One region of the Microbacterium sp. AG157 genome, then DNA from elsewhere that is predicted to be linked to it. Evidence: predicted binding sites of a transcription regulator. Region 1 holds the regulator's gene; the other holds the start of a gene.
The links. Region 1 encodes LexA, which represses DNA repair genes until DNA is damaged. Its sites were predicted from a motif close to TCGAACANNTGTTCGA; they were not measured.

Region 1 (7,088 bases):
CGCCCAGACGGCCGGACGACGGATCACGAACTCCGTCTCCGACGCGGGGTCGACGACGATGAGCTCGGTGTCCTCCGACGCCGCCGCCAGGGCCGTGCGGCGCCCGTCGGCGGGGACCGGGCGGGCCATGGCATCCCACGCCTGAAGAGCCGCCACCGAGGTGAAGACCGGGAGCACCTTGCGGCCGTCCGGTGCGGCGACCGTCACGATCGAGAGCTCCTGCGTCTTGTCGACCTCGAGGCCGTGCGCACCGACGCCGTGGTCGCCCTTCTCGGCGACCAGGGGAATCAGCAGGCGCGCGTCGCGATAGGCATCGACGATGGCACGGGCATCGCCCTCGCCGGCACGGAACGCCAAGAGAGAGGCGAGCAGCGCCGGATCGGCGGAGCCGTCGTCGCCCGAGTGCTGATTGGGCTGGAAGCTCCGGCCCTCCCACGGAACGCCGGCGGAATCCCCGTGGATGCCGTGGCCGTGCGGATCGTCAGTGTCCGGCGACATCCAGCGCCTCGGCCAGGGTGAACTGACCCGCGTAGAGCGCCTTGCCGACGATCGCGCCCTCCACTCCGAGTGGCACCAGCTCGCGCAGCGCAGCGATGTCGTCGAGACTCGAGACGCCACCCGAGGCCACGATCGGCTTGGGCGTGCGCTGGGCCATCTCGCGCAGCAGCTCGATGTTGGGACCGCGGAGCGTGCCGTCCTTGGTGACGTCGGTCACGACGTAGCGGCTGCAGCCGGCGTTCTCGAGGCGCTCGAGGACCGTCCACAGGTCACCGCCGTCGCGGGTCCAGCCGCGCGCCGCCAGAGTCGTGCCGCGCACGTCGAGACCGACCGCGATCGCCTCGCCGTAGCGGTTGATGACGTCGGCGGCCCACTCGGGGTTCTCGAGGGCCGCGGTACCCAGGTTGATGCGGGTCGCTCCGCTCTCGAGCGCCGCCTCGAGCGAACGGTCGTCCCGGATGCCGCCGGAGAGCTCGACCTGCACGCCCTTGACCTGCTTGATCACCTTGCGCATGACGCTCGCGTTGCTACCGCGGCCGAACGCGGCGTCGAGGTCCACGAGGTGGATCCACTGCGCGCCCTGGCGAGCGAAGTCGGCGGCAGCATCGACGGGGTCGCCATAGCTGGTCTCGGTACCGGCCTCACCCTGGGTCAGACGGACGGCCTTACCGTCGGCGACGTCGACCGCGGGAAGCAGCACAAGTTCGGGCGTGGACGCGAAATCGTTCATGGCTCCTCGCACCCTTCGGCGCATCTCGCCGAGCCGGGGCACGAGGTCACACAGTAGTCGCGCGCAGCCCGTCGATCCAATTGGCGAGCAACCGGATACCGGCTTCGCCCGACTTCTCCGGGTGGAACTGCGTGGCCGACAGGGGGCCGTTCTCGACGGCCGCCAGGAAGGGCGCGCCGTACGTGCACCAGGTCAGGACCGGCTGAGGGAAGGGCGGGGTGACCTCGAGCGACCAGTCCTGCGCCGCGTACGAGTGGACGAAGTAGAACCGCTCGCCCTCGAGTCCGTCGAACAAGCGCGATCCCTCACCGGATGCCACGGTGTTCCAGCCCATGTGCGGGAGCACCGGCGCCTCGAGCTCGGCCACGGTACCGGGCCACTCCCCCAGCCCGGGGGTGTCGGCGCCCCGCTCGATGCCACGCTCGAACATGACCTGCATGCCCACGCAGATACCCAGGACGGGCCGACCGCCCGCCAGACGGCGATCGATGATCTCGCCGCCGCGACTGTCGTTCAGCGCACCCATGACCGCGCCGTACGCGCCGACGCCGGGAACGAGCAGACCGTCGGCGTCGAGCAGCAGGGAACGATCGGCGGTGAGCCGGGCGTCGGCTCCCGCCTCGATGAGCGCTTTGACCGCGGAGTGGACGTTGCCCGAGCCGTAATCGAAGACGGCGACGACGGGTTTGCGGGTCACAGCGCGCCCTTGGTACTCGGGACACCGTCGACGAGGGGATCGAGAGCCTTGGCCTGACGGAAGGCGCGCGCGAGCGCCTTGTACTCGGCCTCGGCGATGTGGTGCGGGTCGCGTCCACCCAGGATGCGCACGTGAACGGTCAGACCGGCGTGGATCGAGATCGCCTCGAAGGAGTGGCGAACGAGTGAACCGGTGAAGTGACCGCCGATGAGGTGGTGCTCGAAGCCGGCGGGCTCACCGGTGTGCACGAGGTACGGGCGCCCGCTGATGTCGACCACGGCCTGCGCGAGGGCCTCGTCGAGCGGCACGAGGGCGTCGCCGTAGCGAGCGATACCGGACTTGTCGCCGAGCGCCTGGCGGATAGCCTGCCCGAGCACGATCGAGGTGTCTTCGACCGTGTGGTGTGCATCGATGTGGGTGTCGCCCGTCGAGCGGACGCGCAGGTCGGTCAGCGAGTGCTTCGCGAAAGCGGTGAGCATGTGGTCGAAGAACGGCACGCTCGTCGAGATGTCGCTGACGCCGCGTCCGTCGAGGTCGAGCTCGAGCTCGACTCGGGACTCACTCGTCTCGCGCGCGATCGAGGCGGTACGGGGCGAGGCGGGGCCGGTCATGACCGCGATCCTACCGAGGCCAGCGCGTCCAGGAATGCGGTGGTCTCGTCGGCCGTTCCCGCGGTGACGCGCAGGTGGTGGGCGATGCCGACGTCGCGGATGAGGACGCCCCGGTCGTACAGCGCCTTCCAGGTGGCCGCCGGGTCGTCGACGCCGCCGAACAGGACGAAGTTGGTCCACGACTCGTGGGCGGTGTAGCCGAGGGCCGACACCGTGGCCGAGATCCGGTCGCGCTGCGCGACGATCTCGTCGACCATCGACAGCATCGTCTCGGCGTGGCCGAGCGCGGCGGTCGCCGCCGCCTGCGTGAGGGCGCTCAAGTGGTACGGCAGCCGCACCAGGCGGAGGGCGTCGACCAGCGCGGGGTCGGCCGCCAAGTAGCCCACCCGGGCGCCCGCGAAGGCGAAGGCCTTGCTCATGGTGCGCGAGACCACCAGACGCGGGCGATCGGGAAGCAACGACACCGCCGAGGGCTCGTCACGGGGCGCGAACTCCTCATAGGCCTCGTCGACGATCACGATGCCGTCGGTCGCGTCGTACACCGCCTCGACGACGTCGAGGCGCAGGGGGGTGCCCGTCGGGTTGTTCGGCGCGCAGAGGAAGACGATGTCGGGGCGCTGCTCGCGCACCTGGGCGGCGGCCGACTCGGGCGACAGGGTGAAGTCGTGCTCGCGTTCCCCGACGATCCAGCGCGCGCCCGTGGCACGCGTGAGGATCGGGTACATCGAATAGGTGGGGGCGAAGCCCATCGCCGTGCGACCGGGGCCGCCAAAAGCCTGCAGAATGTGCTGAAGCACCTCGTTCGAACCGTTGGCCGCCCAGATCTGGTCGGGGTTCAGACCGTGCCCGAGGTATCCCGCGAAGGCCTCGCGCAGACCGGTGAACTCACGGTCGGGGTAGCGGTTGACGTCCCGCAACGCCCGAGCCACGGCATCGAGGATGTCGTCAGCCACCTCGGACGGAACGGGATGCGTGTTCTCGTTGACGTTGAGCGCCACGGGCAGTGCGGCCTGCGGGGCTCCGTACGGGGTCATGCCCCGCAGATCGTCGCGAAGAGGAAGGTCGTCGAGGCGTACGGTCACCTCACCCATCGTAGGCGTCGAGGGAGGGCGGAGTGCGCGAGCCGGGTCGGGGCGCTCAGGCCGCGGGGGCGTACTCGGCGGGGATCGCGATGCGCTGACCCGCCGACACCGAGCCGCCGGGAAGAGCGTTGAGGCGAGTGATCTCGGCGACCACGTCACGCGGGTCGGCCGAGGGGGCCACGTCTTCAGCGATGGACCACAGGGTCTCGCCGCTCATGACGGTGATCTCGGTGAACGCCCCGGCAGGGGCGCCGGCGTCGCCGGACGCAAGGGCGGACCCGCCGCCGACGATCGCCACGGCAAGCACGGCGACGATCGGAAGCGAGACGAGGAACGCCACGACACGACGGCCGCGCGCGGTGATGCGCAGGCGGGTGGACGGGGCGGTGAGGGCGATGCTGCTCATGATGTGCTCCTTGGTGGGGAGAGATTCGCACCCCGCCCTCGGCCGGGAGGGCGGTGGTGCGAATCTGTATTCCGAATCTATCTTCGAACCTGTTCGAGTGTCAAGACGTCGTGTATCGCATACGAATCGAACGCGACACGCGTGGGGCTCCGTGTCATTCGGGTCGTCGACCGGATACGGTTTCGACACGGAGACCTCATCACCAACCTCCGACATTCGAATTTCCGCCGTGGTTCCCGCGGCGCGAGGGGAGCACAGATGACCGACGCGACGACCGCTGCCGGCCGCGAGCGGCCGCAGACGCGGCGGCGGAAGAACCTCAGCGACAAGCAGCTGGCGATCCTCGAAGTGATCCAGCGCTCGATCGCTCGGCACGGGTATCCGCCGAGCATGCGCGAGATCGGCGACGCGGTCGGCCTCAAGTCGCTCTCGAGCGTCACCCACCAGCTCAATCAGCTCGAGCTCAGCGGATATCTCCGTCGCGACCCCGGCAAGACACGTGCGATGGAGGTGCTCATCGATCTTCCCGGCGCCGCCGCCGAGAACCCCGCCGACACCGCCCCCGCCCTGGGCGACGCCGCCCTCGTGCCCCTGGTCGGTCGCATCGCCGCCGGCGTGCCCATCACTGCCGACCAGCAGGTCGAGGAGATCTTCCCTCTCCCGCGCCAGCTCGTCGGAAAGGGCGACCTGTTCATGCTCAAGGTCTCGGGCGACTCCATGATCGACGCGGCCATCTGCGACGGGGACTGGGTCGTCATCCGCTCTCAGGCCACCGCCGAGAACGGCGAGATCGTGGCCGCCATGCTCGACGACGAGGCGACCGTCAAGACGTTCCGCCGGCGCGACGGCCACACCTGGCTCCTCCCCCGCAACAGCGCGTTCGAGCCGATCCTCGGCGATGAGGCGGTCATCCTCGGTCGCGTGGTCGCGGTGCTGCGCACCGTCTGATCGGACCATCGAGGGCCGGATGCCCGCACGCGCGGCGGCATCCGGCCCTCTGCACGCTCGGGCCGCTCGGCACCTCACCCGCCTTCGGGTTCCCACGGATGCGGGGCGATCGCCGGGTCGAATGTCGGAGCCCCTGCCTAGGCTGGTGTCATGGCTGACACGCTCCCCTACGGTTCCTGGCCCTCCCCGATCACGGCCGGGTCGGTCGCGCAGGCGTCACCGCGGGTCGACGGAGCGCGGCTCGTGGGCGACGAGATCTGGTGGGGCGAGTCCGTCCCCCACGAAGCGGGTCGCGTCGCGGTGAAACGCCGCCGGGCCGACGGCTCGACCGATACGGTGCTCCCCGCACCCGCCAATGCGCGCTCCGCGGTCCACGAGTACGGCGGCGGCGCGTGGACGGCGTCCGACGACGGTGAGCTGTACTACGTCGAGAAGACCGACCAGCGCGTGTACGCGCTCCGTCCGGGCGAGACCGCGCGGGCGCTGACTCCCGCCGACGACGCCGTACGCCACGGCGGCCTCCGCTGGGAGCACGGCGTCCTCTTGGCCGTCCGCGAGACCCACGGCTCTTCCCGAGTTCCGCGCCGGGCGATCGTGCGCATCCCGCTCGACGGAACGGTCGAGGTGCTCGCCGAGGGTAGCGACTTCCTCGCGCAGCCGGCCCTCTCCCCCGACGGTCGGCGTCTGGCCTGGGTCGCCTGGAACCACCCCGACATGCCGTGGGATGCCACGGTCCTGCGCGTTGCCGACCTCGAGACGGGATCCGTCCGCGATGTGGCGGGCGGCGAGTCGCGCGCGCCGCTGCAGCCCGTCTGGATAGCGGACGACGAGCTGCTCTACGCCGACGATCCCGACGGGCGCTGGAACCTCTTCCGCCGCCCTCTCGACGGCGACGCCCAGGCCCTCGCCCCCGCTGACGCCGACACCGGCGGCGGCCTGTGGGTCCTCGGCACCCGGTGGTTCGGGGCCGCCGCCGACGGGCGCGTCGTCGCGGTCCGCACCAACGGAGCCGACGACATCGTCGAGATCGCCCCCAGCGGCGTGCGCCCGGTCGGGGTCCCCGTCGTCGCGGGAGCAGCGATCGACGATGTCCGTGAGGCGCGCGTGCTCGTCTCGGGGTCCGATGCGGGCGGACGCTCGGGACTCTGGCTGGTCGACCTCGACTCCGGCTCGGTCGAGCTCGTCACCGGCGGTGCCGGCTCCTGGGGGGACGAATGGATGCCGGTAGCCCGCGCCCTATCGACCGACGGCCCCCACGGCCCGGTGCACGCTTTCGCCTACGCCCCGACCAACCCCGACGTCACTCCCGCCGCAGACGAGCGGCCGCCCTACGTCGTCCTCGTGCACGGTGGACCCACCTCGCACGTGGGCCCCGCCCCCTCGGCGAAGACGGCGTTCTTCACCAGTCGCGGGATCGGCGTTCTCGACGTCAACTACGGCGGCTCCACCGGTTACGGGCGCAGGTACCGCGACCGACTCAAGGGACAGTGGGGCGTCGTCGATGTCGATGACGTCGCAGCCGCGGCATCCGCCCTCGCCGAGGCGGGTCTCGCCGACCCCGGTCGTCTCGCCGTCGCCGGCGGATCGGCGGGCGGGTGGACGGTGCTGGCCGCGGTGACCCGCACCGACGTGTTCTCGGCCGGTATCTCGCGCTACGGCGTGGGAGATGCTCGCGCTCTCGCCGAGGACACCCACGATTTCGAGGCTCGCTACCTCGACGGACTCATCGGCCCCCTGCCCGAGGCCGAGGCGGTGTATGTCGAGCGATCACCTCTAGGGCGCCCGGATCTGTTCCGCGTACCCCTGCTGATCCTGCAGGGCTCGGAAGACCGAGTCGTCCCGCCCTCGCAGGCCGAGGCCATCCGCGATGCTCTCACCGCGCACGGCGTGCCGCACGCGTACGTGCTGTACGAGGGCGAGGGTCACGGCTTCCGGCGGTCCGAGACGGTGATCGACTCACTCGAGCGCGAGCTCGGCTTCCTCGGCGCGGTGTTCGGCTTCGAGACCCCCGGCGTCCGGGCACTCGAGCTCAGCTGACCTCTCGAGGCGCCGGAGGCGCAGACAACCCTCAGGGCGGAGGCGCCCCGCGCGGCCGACGGAGGCAAAAGGGACGGGC
Region 2 (7,088 bases), on a different contig from region 1:
ACACCTTCATCGAGAAGGACAGCTCGATCAATGCCGAGGTCGAGCGACTGCGCCACTCGACGACCAACTCCCTTCTCTCTCGCCGAGATGTCGTCGTCGTCTCGACGGTCTCGTGCATCTACGGCCTCGGCGCGCCCGAGGAGTATCTGCGAGCCATGGTCGCCCTGCAGGTGGGGGAGCGCTACGACCGCGACGCCCTCATCCGCAAGTTCATCTCCATGCAGTACAACCGCAACGACGTCGATTTCTCACGCGGGAATTTCCGCGTGCGCGGCGACACGATCGAGATCATCCCGGTGTACGAGGAGTACGCCATCCGCATCGAGATGTTCGGCGACGAGATCGAGGCCCTGTATCTTCTGCACCCGCTCACCGGCGACGTGATCGAGAAGATGGACTCCGTTCCGATCTTCCCGGCGTCGCACTATGTCGCTGGCACCGAGACCGTGCAGCGCGCGATCGGCACGATCGAGCACGAGCTGGAGGAACGCCTCAAAGAGTTCGAGTCGCAGGGCAAGCTCCTCGAGGCGCAGCGCCTACGGATGCGCACGACCTTCGACCTCGAGATGCTGCAACAGCTCGGTTTCTGTTCGGGCATCGAGAACTACTCGCGGCACATGGACGGCCGCATGCCGGGAGATCCGCCGCACACCCTCCTCGACTTCTTCCCCGACGACTTCCTGCTCGTCATCGACGAGTCGCACGTCACGGTGCCGCAGATCGGCGCCATGTACGAGGGCGACGCGTCGCGCAAGCGCACCCTCGTCGAGCATGGCTTCCGTCTGCCGAGCGCCATGGACAACCGCCCGCTGCGCTGGGACGAGTTCAAGGAGCGCGTCGGTCAGACGGTGTACCTGTCGGCGACGCCGGGTCGCTACGAGATGGGCATCGCCGACGGCGTGGTCGAGCAGATCATCCGCCCGACCGGTCTCGTCGATCCCGAGATCATCGTGAAGCCGTCCAAGGGGCAGATCGACGACCTCCTCGAAGAGATCCGCGTGCGGGTGGAGCGCGACGAGCGCGTGCTGGTCACGACGCTCACCAAGAAGATGGCGGAAGAACTCACCGACTTCCTCGGGGAACACGGGGTGCGTGTGCGCTACCTCCACTCCGACGTCGACACGCTGCGCCGCGTCGAGTTGCTGACCGAATTGCGCGCCGGTGTGTACGACGTCCTCGTCGGCATCAACCTTCTTCGCGAAGGTCTCGACCTCCCCGAAGTGTCCCTGGTGGCGATTCTCGACGCCGACAAAGAGGGGTTCCTGCGCAGCGGGACTTCGCTCATTCAGACCATTGGTCGCGCCGCCCGAAACGTCTCCGGTCAGGTGCACATGTACGCCGACAAGATGACCGACTCGATGAGCAAGGCGATCGAAGAGACCGAGCGTCGTCGCGAGAAGCAGATCGCGTACAACACCGCGCACGGGATCGACCCGCAGCCGCTGCGGAAGAAGATCGCCGACATCACCGAGGTCCTCAATCGCGAGGCGTCCGACACGAAGAATCTGCTGTCACGCACGGACAAGTCCGGCAAGGGCAAGTCGCCGACCCCGTCGCTACGGCGCACCGGCATCGCTGCGGAGGGCGCGGACCAGCTCGAATCCACGATCGCCGACCTGACGCAACAGATGCTCGCGGCCGCGGCCGAGCTGAAGTTCGAGCTCGCCGGACGCCTTCGCGACGAGGTTCAGGAGATGAAGAAAGAGCTGCGCGCCATGGAGCGCGCCGGTCACGCCTGAGACCGCGAGGCGCGCCCCTGAGGCCTTCGTCCGACAATGCGTCCGATGCTCGCCCGCGTGGACGGACGCGGGACCTCAAGTTTGCGCGCCCAGGACGGCGCAAGCGGGCTCGAGACGGGTCGCCGACGGCCGGACCATGGCGCTACGCCCTCGTTGCGGGATCCGTCGTATCCGGCAGTGCCGGGGGAATCTGCGTGGGCACTCAGGGGCAGTGCAGCAGTGGCTTCGGGCCGGAGCGATCGACGGAGTGCTCGGCCATCGCGCGACCGCAGAGCGGGCAGGGGCGCCCCGTCCGGGTGGGTTCGGGGGTGGTCTCGTACGGGCCGACGGACGCGGGGCCGGCGACGCGGATGAGACGCGTATTGAGGTACTGGTACCAGCCGCCGGCGTCGCGGACACGCTCGCGCAGCGGCGGGCGATCGGCATCCTTTCGTGTCATGATTATTAGTGTACTAACTAATTGAGGAGATGGCGTGTGGACGACCCGCTGAAGCTCGAGAACCAGGTCTGTTTCGCCCTGGTCACGGCAGCGCGCAACGTCGTGTCGATCTATCGACCGCTGCTCGAGCCCCTCGGTCTGACCCATCCGCAGTATCTGGTGATGCTGGCGCTGTGGGAGGAGGCCCCGCGTTCGCTCGGCGCCCTGGCGGCCGAACTCGCAATGGAGCCCGCCACGCTGTCACCTCTGGTGAAGCGTCTCGAGGCGCAGGGGAGGGTGCGGCGCGCGCGCCGGGTCGACGACGAGCGCGTGCTCGACATCGACCTCACCGACGAGGGGTGGGCGCTGCGCACGGCGGCGCTCGAGGTGCCGGGGAAGATCATGGCGCGGGTCGGCGTCGACGAGGACGCGCTCAAGGCCCTGCGAGACGGGCTCGCTCCCTTCGCGGGACAATCGAACGTCTGAATCGCATCGCCGGTCTCCGGTCGCGACGGGGCGAGATGCGGTGCCGCACTCTCGCACATCCGTGCGGCCGGGGCGAACCCGGGGCCGATGTCGGAGGTCCGACCTAGACTTAACACGTGCCCATCGTTCCTGTCGCCCAGCCCTCGCCGTCCGCGAATTCCGGTATCAGCGGAAAGCTGAGTGTCCGGGGTGCGCGCGTCCACAACTTGAAGAACGTCGACCTCGACATCCCGCGCGATTCGCTCGTCGTCTTCACCGGTCTGTCGGGCTCGGGAAAGTCGAGCCTCGCGTTCGACACCATCTTCGCCGAGGGTCAGCGCCGTTACGTCGAGTCGCTCAGCGCCTACGCGCGTCAGTTCCTCGGGCAGGTCGACCGACCCGACGTCGACTTCATCGAGGGGCTGAGCCCCGCGGTCTCGATCGACCAGAAGTCGACCAACCGCAATCCCCGCTCGACGGTGGGGACGATCACCGAGATCCACGATTACATGCGTCTGCTCTGGGCGCGCGTCGGCGTACCCCATTGCCCCGACTGCGGTGCGCGCATTCAGCGACAGACGGTCCAGCAGATCGCCGACCAGCTCATGGAGCTCCCCGAGCGGACGCGCTACCAGATCGTCGCGCCCGTGGTCACCCAGAAGAAGGGGGAGTTCGTCGACCTCTTCAAAGAGCTCAGTGCCAAGGGCTACGCTCGCGCGGTCGTCGACGGCGAGCTCGTGCAGCTGGCGGAGCCGCCGACACTGAAGAAGAGCTATAAGCACGACATCGCGGTCGTGGTCGACCGACTCGTGGCATCCGGAGACAACCTCAGTCGAGTGACCGACTCCGTCGAGACGGCGATGGGGCTCGCCGGCGGCATCATGCAGGTCAACTACGTCGACGAAGAAGGCGACGACGCCTGGCAGTCCTTCTCCGAGAAGCTGGCGTGCCCGAACGGGCACCCTCTGCAGCTCACCGAGATCGAACCGCGCACCTTCTCGTTCAACGCGCCCTTCGGTGCGTGCCCGGTCTGCTCGGGCCTGGGTACTCGCATGTCCGTCGACGTCGACCTCATGCTCGGAGACGAAGAGCTCTCGATCCGCGACGGCGCGATCCTGCCCTGGACGACCCAGGGCAAGGGGCTCTTCCAGTACTACGAGCGCCTTCTCGAGGGCCTCGCGCGCGACCTGGAGTTCTCGCTCGACACCCCGTGGAAGGACCTCTCTCACGATGTGCAGCAGGCGGTGCTCCGCGGTGAGAACTACAAGGTCACCGTCAAGTGGAAGAACCGCTACGGCCGCGAGATGCGGTACTCGTCGGGGTTCGAGGGCGTCGTGCCCTACATCGAGCGGCAGTACCTCCAGGCAGAGTCCGACACTCAGCGCCAGCGGTGGTCGGAGTATCTCCGCGAGGTTCCGTGTGCGGTCTGCGACGGTGACCGTCTGAAGCCCGAGGTGCTCGCGGTGCTCGTCGACGGCACGTCGATCGCGGCGGCCTCGCGCATGAGCCTCGCCGACGCCCGCGAATTCTTCTCGCAGCTGACGCTCACCGACCGCGAGGCGACAATCGCCGCGGCCGTGCTGCGCGAGATCCGCGCGCGACTCGACTTCCTGCTGCAGGTGGGTCTGAACTACCTGAGCCTCGGCCGCGCGGCCGGCACCCTGTCGGGCGGCGAGGCGCAGCGCATCCGCCTCGCGACGCAGATCGGCTCGGGCCTGACCGGCGTGCTCTATGTGCTCGACGAGCCCTCGATCGGCCTGCACCAGCGCGACAACCGCCGCCTCATCCAGACGCTCGAGACGCTGCGCGACCTCGGCAACACCCTCATCGTCGTGGAGCACGACGAAGAGACGATCCACGCGGCCGATTGGGTCGTCGACATCGGACCCCGCGCCGGCGTCGATGGAGGCAACGTCGTGCACTCCGGCCCCCTCTCCGGCCTGCTGACCGACGAGAACTCGCTCACGGGCGCCTATCTCTCCGGCCGCCGCTCGATCGAGGCACCGAAGAAGCGTCGCAAGATCGACAAGAAACGTCAGGTCACGGTCGTCGGCGCGCGCGAGAACAACCTGCAGAACGTCACGGCCGACTTCCCGCTGGGCGTCCTGACGGCGGTGACCGGCGTCAGCGGTTCTGGCAAGTCGACGCTGGTGAACGGCATCCTGTACGAAGTCCTCGCGTCCAAGCTGAACGGGGCGCGACGCGTGCCCGGTAAGCACACGCGCGTGACGGGTCTCGACAACCTCGACAAGGTCGTGCACGTGGACCAGGCCCCGATCGGCCGCACTCCGCGCTCGAACCCGGCGACCTACACCGGAGTGTTCGATCGCATCCGCGGCCTCTTCGCCGAGACCCCCGAGGCGAAGGTGCGCGGCTATCAGGCCGGTCGGTTCAGCTTCAACGTCAAGGGCGGGCGCTGCGAGGCGTGCTCGGGTGACGGCACGCTGAAGATCGAGATGAACTTCCTTCCCGACGTGTACGTCGACTGCGAGGTGTGCCACGGCAAGCGCTACAACCGCGACACGCTCTCGGTGCACTACAAGGGCAAGAACATCGCCGAGGTGCTCGAGATGCCGATCTCGGAGGCCGCGGAGTTCTTCGAGCCCATTCAGGCGATCCACCGATACCTCAAGACCCTCGTCGACGTCGGTCTCGGGTACGTACGCCTGGGTCAGTCGGCGACGACGCTGTCGGGGGGCGAGGCGCAGCGCGTCAAGCTCGCTACCGAGCTGCAGCGCCGCAGCAACGGCCGTTCGATCTATGTTCTCGACGAGCCCACCACGGGTCTGCACTTCGAGGATGTCTCGCTGCTGCTCAAGGTGCTGAACGGTCTCGTCGACAAGGGCAACACCGTCATCGTGATCGAGCACAACCTCGACGTCATCAAGAGCTCCGACTGGGTCATCGACCTCGGGCCCGAAGGTGGCGCCGGCGGCGGCACGATCGTGGCCACCGGAACGCCCGAGCAGGTCGCGAAGGTCGAGGGCAGCCACACCGGCTCTTTCCTGGCGGAGCTTCTCGAGACCGGCCGGACCGGCGCGCAGCGCAACATCGCTGCGGTCGAGAGCGGCGACGCCGAGCGAGAGCTCGTGAGCGCGGCGGGCTGAGCGTGGCACCACGAGAACGGGTATCGCACCTCTCGTATCGTCCCAAAGCCGGCGAGATCCCCACAAACCCGGGGGTCTACCGGTTCCGGGATGCCGAGGGGCGCGTGCTGTACGTCGGCAAAGCCAAGAACCTCCGCGCCCGCCTGTCGAACTATTTCGCTCCGCTGCATTCCCTGCACGAGCGCACGCGGCGCATGGTGACGACGGCGGCGAGCGTCGAATGGACGGTCGTTCCGAGCGACATCGACTCCCTGCAGTTGGAGTTCATGTGGATCAAGGAGTTCGATCCGCCCTTCAACGTCCGCTACCGCGACGACAAGTCGTATCCGTACATGGCGATCACCCTCGCCGACGAGGCCCCGCGCGTCACCGTCACGCGCAACCCCAAGATCCGAGGGGCCAAATACTTCGGGCCGTACCCGAAGGTGTGGGCGGTGCACGACACGATCGACCTGATGATCAAGGTCTTCCCGATCCGCACGTGCAGCGATTCCTCGTACAAGAAGGCGATGGCATCCGGTCGGCCCTGCTTCCCCGGCCAGATCGGCCGGTGCGGCGGGCCGTGCTCGATGAAGGTGACGATCGAGGAGCACCGTGCCGTCGTGAACGATTTCATCGCCTTCATGTCCGGCGGTGACCAGCGCTTCACGCGCGAGCTCACCGCCCGCATGAAAGAGGCGTCCGCCGCGATGGATTACGAGTCGGCGGCCCACTACCGAGACCGCCTGCAGGCCATCGACGCGGTGCTCGGCAAGAGCGCGTTGGTGCTCGCTTCGGACACGGATGCCGATCTCTTCGGAATCGCGGAGGACGAACTCGCCGCCACCGTCCAGCACTTCGTCGTCCGGGGTGGGCGTGTGCGCGGCGTGCGGGCGACGACCATCGAGAAAGAGATCGACATCTCCGGCGCCGACCTCGTCGATCAGGTGCTCCAGCGCACCTACGGCGATGCCGACGCGAGCGACATCCCGCGGCAGGTGCTCGTCCCCGAGCTTCCCGACGACGCCGAACAGCTCGAGGATTGGCTGCGCGAACGCCGCGGCCGCCCGGTGACCCTGCAGGTCGCCCAGCGCGGCCGGAAGGCCGACCTGCTGAAGACCGCGACGCTCAACGCGCAGCAGGCGCTGATGCTTCACAAGACCCGCCGCACCAGCGACTACGTCGCGCGGTCGCAGGCCCTCACCGACCTTCAAGAGGCGCTCGGAATGACCGAGGCGCCGCTCCGCATCGAGTGCTTCGACATCTCGCACCTCTCGGGCACCAACGTCGTGGCATCCATGGTGGTCTTCGAAGACGGTCTTCCTCGCAAGGACCAGTACCGTTCCTTCGGGGTCGCCGAGACGACGGACGACACCGACT

Region 2: uvrA (excinuclease ABC subunit UvrA) is a predicted target of LexA. The motif match lies at 2,695-2,710, and genes of this name have one in related genera.

The regions. Positions count from the first base shown of each region.
Region 1 is NZ_QRDK01000001.1:208,681-215,768, forward strand. Features, by position in the region: gene DEU35_RS01075 (SseB family protein) at 1-498, opposite strand, end outside; gene priA (bifunctional 1-(5-phosphoribosyl)-5-((5-phosphoribosylamino)methylideneamino)imidazole-4-carboxamide isomerase/phosphoribosylanthranilate isomerase PriA) at 482-1,228, opposite strand; gene hisH (imidazole glycerol phosphate synthase subunit HisH) at 1,275-1,925, opposite strand; gene hisB (imidazoleglycerol-phosphate dehydratase HisB) at 1,922-2,536, opposite strand; gene DEU35_RS01095 (histidinol-phosphate transaminase) at 2,533-3,627, opposite strand; gene DEU35_RS01100 (LysM peptidoglycan-binding domain-containing protein) at 3,674-4,024, opposite strand; gene lexA (transcriptional repressor LexA) at 4,283-4,972, shown strand; gene DEU35_RS01110 (prolyl oligopeptidase family serine peptidase) at 5,123-7,009, shown strand.
Region 2 is NZ_QRDK01000005.1:95,253-102,340, reverse strand. Features, by position in the region: gene uvrB (excinuclease ABC subunit UvrB) at 1-1,739, shown strand, start outside; gene DEU35_RS16315 (hypothetical protein) at 1,942-2,178, opposite strand; gene DEU35_RS16310 (MarR family winged helix-turn-helix transcriptional regulator) at 2,215-2,643, shown strand; gene uvrA (excinuclease ABC subunit UvrA) at 2,760-5,729, shown strand; gene uvrC (excinuclease ABC subunit UvrC) at 5,732-7,088, shown strand, end outside.